DNA from 2 places in the Enterobacter mori genome. Region 1 is predicted to be linked to the other one. Evidence: predicted binding sites of a transcription regulator. Region 1 holds the regulator's gene; the other holds the start of a gene.
The links. Region 1 encodes PhoB, which activates phosphate uptake and scavenging genes when phosphate is short. Its sites were predicted from a motif close to CTGTCATAAAACTGNCNNAT; they were not measured.
Positions count from the first base shown of each region.

Region 2: the regulator PhoB is predicted to act here: its motif matches at 1,235-1,254, upstream of N2K86_RS05320 (PhoX family protein).

Region 1 covers NZ_CP104285.1:976,434-979,595, forward strand. Annotated here, with positions in the region: gene sbcD (exonuclease subunit SbcD) at 1-715, opposite strand, end outside; gene phoB (phosphate response regulator transcription factor PhoB) at 903-1,592, shown strand; gene phoR (phosphate regulon sensor histidine kinase PhoR) at 1,614-2,909, shown strand.
Region 2 covers NZ_CP104285.1:1,124,240-1,127,401, reverse strand. Annotated here, with positions in the region: gene N2K86_RS05320 (PhoX family protein) at 1-1,177, opposite strand, end outside; gene N2K86_RS05315 (TonB-dependent receptor) at 1,304-3,162, opposite strand, start outside.

The sequences.
Region 1 (3,162 bases):
CGCAATAGCGGATATGCTCGCAGCCGCCGACGATCTGCGCGCGGTGAATGTGTCCGAGCGCAATGTAGTCGGCTGGCGGGAAGTTCTGCGCCGGGAAGGCATCCAGCGTGCCGATATAGATGTCACGTACGGCGTCACTTTTACTGGCCCCAACGGTAGTGAGATGCCCGGTCGCAATCACCGGGATTGCCGCTTCGCCGCGCAGGGCGCAGGCATCGGTATGCTGCTGGTGATAATAATCAGTGATAGCCTGTAATAAATGCTGTTGCTTTTCGCCGCCGGAAAGTCCCGCCTGGCTTTGTACGATATCGCGCGGACGCAAAAACGGAATGGGACACAGCACCGCTCCCGGCGTGCCGTCACGTTTTTTCAGGATCTGCGGGGCATGTCCGGCGCTGGCCACCACGGTGGTATTGAGAAACGCCAGAATATCGCGGGATTCATTCAGCGTGGCCACAGAATCGTGATTTCCGGCGACAATCACCAGATGACAGCCGGTCTGCTGCAGATTCACCACGAAACGGTTATAGAGCTCACGCGCATAGCTGGGAGGTGAACCGGTATCGAAGATATCACCCGCCACAATAATCGCGTCCACCTCGTGCGTCTGGGCCGTCTCCAGCAGCCAGTTCAGGAAGGCTTCATGTTCAGCCGCACGGCTTTTGCTGTAAAAATTTTGACCCAGATGCCAGTCCGAGGTGTGAAGTATGCGCATAGCTGTTCCGTGGCAAAATTGAGAAAGCAGGATTATAAACTGTCAGGGAGTGGAAAATAACCGCTGTAATAAAACAACAGTTTGCCATTTATAGTGGTAAGGTTTTTCATAAATCTGTCATAAATCTGACGCATAATGACGCCGCATTACAAACTTGTAACTTAAATAAGATAAGACAGGGCAAAGTATGGCGAGACGTATTCTGGTCGTAGAAGATGAAGCTCCAATTCGTGAAATGGTGTGCTTCGTGCTCGAACAAAATGGCTTCCAGCCGGTTGAAGCGGAAGATTATGACAGCGCGGTGAACCAGCTGAATGAACCCTGGCCCGATCTGATTCTGCTTGACTGGATGTTGCCTGGCGGCTCTGGACTGCAGTTTATCAAACATCTAAAACGTGAAGCGATGACCCGCGATATTCCGGTGGTCATGCTCACAGCGCGCGGTGAAGAAGAGGATCGCGTGCGCGGTCTGGAAACCGGCGCGGACGATTACATCACCAAGCCGTTCTCCCCCAAAGAACTGGTTGCTCGCATCAAAGCCGTTATGCGCCGCATTTCGCCGATGGCGGTAGAAGAGGTGATTGAGATGCAGGGCCTGAGCCTTGACCCCACCTCACACCGCGTGATGACGGGCGAAAATCCCCTCGACATGGGGCCTACCGAATTTAAACTCCTGCACTTCTTCATGACCCACCCGGAACGCGTATACAGCCGCGAGCAGTTGCTGAATAACGTCTGGGGAACTAACGTGTATGTGGAAGACCGGACGGTTGATGTGCATATTCGCCGCCTGCGTAAAGCACTGGAGCTGAGCGGTCACGATCGCATGGTGCAGACGGTCCGCGGTACGGGTTATCGTTTTTCGACCCGTTTCTGAACAGTGACAGGAGTGTGACGCGTGCTGGAACGTCTGTCATGGAAAAGGCTCGTCTTTGAACTGATCTTATGCTGTATTCCGGCCTTTATTCTGGGGGCCATCTTTGGGCATCTGCCTTGGTTTTTGCTGGCGGCAGTGACCGGGTTATTAGTCTGGCATTTCTGGAACTTACTGCGCCTCTCCTGGTGGCTGTGGGTGGACAGAAGCATGACCCCTCCGCCGGGAAGCGGGAGCTGGGAACCGCTGCTGTATGGCCTGCACCAGATGCAGATGCGTAATAAAAAACGTCGTCGCGAGCTGGGAAGCTTAATCAAACGCTTTCGCAGCGGCGCGGAGTCGCTGCCGGATGCCGTCATTCTGACCACTGAAGAAGGCACGATTTTCTGGTGTAACGGCCTGGCGCAACAGCTGCTGGGCCTGCGCTGGCCGGACGATAATGGGCAAAATATTCTTAACCTGCTGCGTTATCCGGAGTTCACGCTGTATCTGAAAAAACGTGATTTTACGGGGCCGCACAATCTGAGGCTCAACAACGGGCGCCATCTGGAAATCCGCGTGATGCCTTACAGCGATCGACAGTGGCTGATGGTGGCGCGGGATGTCACCCAGATGCACCAGCTGGAAGGGGCGAGACGCAACTTCTTCGCAAACGTGAGCCACGAATTACGCACCCCGTTGACCGTGCTTCAGGGCTACCTGGAGATGATGCAGGAGCAAACGCTCGAAGGTGCGCCGCGTGAAAAAGCGCTGCACACCATGCGCGAGCAAACGCACCGTATGGAAGGTCTGGTCAAGCAGCTGCTGACGCTCTCGAAGATTGAAGCCGCACCTTCACTGGCACTGAATGACACCATCGACGTGCCGATGATGCTGCGGGTGGTGGAGCGGGAAGCGCAAACGTTAAGCCATAAAAAACATCAAATTAGCTTTGAGGTCGACAGCGCCCTGAAGGTGCTCGGCAGTGAAGATGAGCTGCGCAGCGCCATCTCCAACCTGGTGTATAACGCGGTGAATCATACGCCGGAGGGGACCCATATCGTGGTGCGCTGGCAGCGTGTGACCGCGGGCGCTGAGTTTAGCGTTGAGGACAACGGGCCGGGGATTGCCCCTGAGCACATACCGCGTCTGACCGAGCGATTCTACCGTGTGGATAAAGCGCGCTCGCGGCAGACCGGGGGAAGCGGTCTGGGGCTGGCGATTGTGAAACACGCGGTGAATCATCATGAAAGCCGTCTTGATATTCAGAGTACGCTGGGTAAAGGAACCCGCTTCAGCTTTGTTATTCCGGAACGATTAATTGCCAAAAAGATCGCCTGACGGCAGGCGTGTCATTTTACCTTTCCACGGGTCAGCATTTGCTGGCCCGTTTGCTTTGCAGTCAAGCGAAACGCGTGTGAATATTATACGGTTGATGCTTTTTTGTTCGCATGATTAGCCATGGGTTTTTCTTATAATTAGCGTATTGTTCTGGTCTGGTTTTTCATGCTGGTATATTGTTCTGGTTTTGCGATCCCTCCTTGCCTTTAAACGTTATAAGCGTTTAAATTGCCCCCCAGATACTGTCAGACCG
Region 2 (3,162 bases), 150 kb from region 1:
ACAGCGTGCCGGACGTCAGCAGCTGCATATTGGCTTCACGGTTCGCAGGATCGTATTTGTTGTCCGAGACAAATTTGTAGATGTACTCAAACTTCTGATCGTCACCCATATAAACCACCACGCGCTTATCGGCGGCGAGCGTGACGGCCGCCCCCTCATGCTTGAAGCGGCCAAGAGCGGTGTGTTTGCACGGCGTGGAGGTCGGGTCGTAGGGATCAATCTCCACGACCCAGCCAAAACGGTTGGGTTCGTTAGGGGTTTTATCGACGCTGAACCGGTCATCTACTTCGTTCCAGCGGTAAGACTCGTCGCTGTCGCTGATGCCGTAGCGTTTTTCCAGCGGGTTAAGATCGGCTTTTTTGACAAAAATATCCGACCAGTTCTCCTCGCAGGTGAGATAGGTGCCCCACGGCGTATGGCCGTTAGCGCAGTTTTGCATGGTACCCAGCACGCGTTCCCCCTGCGGGTCGGCGGCGGTTTTCATTAAGGGCTGATGCCGCGCCGGGCCGGTAAGGTGCATCGGCGTATTGACGGTAATGCGGCGGGCCAGGGAAGACGGGCGAACCACCTGCCACTCACTGCCCGTTTTTTTCACTTCCACCACCGACACGCCCATCGCGTTCTGCCCCTTGCGGGCTTTGTCGAGGCTCCAGTTCGCGGTGCCGTCCGTAAACAGCATTCCGTTGTCGATGTATTCATGGTTCAGCGCCAGCAGGCCATGCTCCGGGTTTTGCGCTCCCTGCGGCAGGCTAAACCACGCCATCCCGTCGTGGTGCATGCCCGCCTGCACCGCCTGCTCGTCCGTGGTGTTGCTGGCGTCAGGCCTAAAGGCTGGCATGTTGTTTTTAATTCCCGTCGGGTCACCCCAGCGATAAAACGGGCGGGCAATATAGCCTTCAGGCACCCTTACCGTATCTTCCGTGGAAACGGGAATACTGCTAAACCCAAGCGACACCGCTTTCGCCAGCGCGGAAGGCTTCGATACCGCGGCAATAGCACTCTCAGGTTTGATCAGAAAGGGGAATGAAACGGCAGCCCCCGCAACGGCGCCCATCTGCAGAAAACGGCGGCGGGAAAGGAACACCTCGGCAACCTCGGAGAAAACCGGGTTGGCGCTGCGGTTAGTAATATCGTCGCGATGTTCTTTTTTAAAAACGGATTTGAGGGGTCTGCCCATAGCGGCTTCCTGTCATTGGCCAAGAGGTAAGAATGTGGCGACCAGTGTAAGAAGTTTTTGTTACAATTTTATAACACGATAACGGAAGGATGGGGCATCCATGCCCCGGATAACGAGGTGGAACGCTTAGAACTCGTAGCCAACCGAAACCTTGAAGGTCCGCGGTTCGCCCTGAGTGATGTAGGTACCGGAATCGTCTACGCTGGCCCAGTAGTTCTCGTTGGTCACGTTGTCGATGCCTGCGCGCACGGTCATCTGGTTTGCATTGTGGTTCACCGCGAAGCGATAGCGCATGCCCAGATCCAGCGTGGTGTAGCTGTCCAGCTTTTTGGTGTTTGCCAGGTCAGCGTACTGCGTGCCGGAGTGGTTCACGCGGGCGGTCGCCGTCAAACCGTCAACGGGCTTGATGTCGTACTCCGCGCCCAGCACGGCGTAGAAATTCGGAATACCGATTGCATCGTTACCCTGATTGACGCCGTTTTTGGTTTTGGTCATCTCGGCCTGCAGCCAGGTGGCGCTGGCGTTCAGACGCATCCCCAGCATTGGCTCGCCGAAGACGTTCAGCTCAACGCCTCGGTTACGCTGCTCGGCGTCCAGGCCGTAGTGGCCGCTGTCGTCGAGGATTGCCGACGGCATTTTGATTTCGAACAGCGCAAGCGATCCGCCCACGCGGCCAAAGTCCGCCTTCACGCCCACTTCGTTCTGCTTAGAGTGCACGATACCGGTGCTCTGGCCGTAGTTGGTGGCGGTGTTAGGTGCGGTGTTGCCCGGCTGTAGCGCTTCGGTGTGGTTGGCGTAGAGAGAAATTTCCTCCCACGGCTTGTAGACCACGCCGTAGGTGGGCATCCAGCGGCTGCCGTCGAAACCGTCCGCGGCGTTTTCCGCACCGGTAATTTTGTTGTAGCCGCGAATGACCACCTTCTGATGGCGCGCCCCGGCGGTGAACAGCAGCTTGTCGTCCAGCACGCCCAGGGTATCGCTCAGCAGCCAACCCTGGGTACGGGTGCGCCCGCTGGTGAGCGGATCGCTGTATTTCCCGCCAATGCCGTTGAAGTTGGTGCTGTCCGGCATATCGACGCCGGTGTTGTGATAAATGTTGGTGGTCGGGTTATCCGCCGCCGCCGACATTTTCCACGCGATTTTTTCGTTTTTGGTCATCGCGGAATACCCGACGTTGACCTTGTGCGAGACAAAACCGGTGTCGAAGTTACCGCGAATGCCCGCCATCCCGCTGACGGAATCGCTGATGCGATTGGTATCGAGGCGGCTGACCGTGGCCTTGCCGCTCTTGTCCACCAGCTTCGGCGCGCTGTAGATCCCTTCCTCGTGCGCGTGCTGCGCGCCCAAACCGGTATAGGCGGTCCAGCCGTCGGTAATGTCGTACTCGCTGCGCCACATCCCGAATTCGTTTTCGATATTGCTGTAGGCCCACTTCTGCGAGAAGTTGCGGTCATTTTTAGGCGGCTCAGGGACGAAATCCACCGCTGAAATATTGACGCTGGTAGGGCTGCCGTGGAAGGTTTTTTTCTGATATCCCAGGTCCAGCGAGGTGCGGAAGCGGTCGCCTTTGTAGTCCAGGCCAGTGGAAAGCAGAGTGGTGCGGCGGCGGTCGTTCGGTACGCCGGTTTCCCCTTCGCGATGGACGAGGTTCACGCGTGCGCCAAACTGGTCGTTATCACCAAAGCGACGGCCCGCGTCCAGCGTGGTGCCAATCTGGGAATCCGAGGTGTAGTCGACGCCCACTTTTGCCTGCGGCGTCTCGCCCGCATGTTTCGGCTCAAGGTTGATCATCCCGCCCACGCCGGAGCTTGCCGCACCGTTCATCAGCGAGTTGGCCCCTTTGAAGATCTCAATGCGGTCGACCATCTGGGCATCCACCACCTGACGCGGCAGCACGCCGGACAAGCCGCCAAAGGTCATGTCATCGCCGTCGAACTTCAGGCCACGGATACGGAACGTTTCAGCGCTGTTGCCGTAACCCTGAA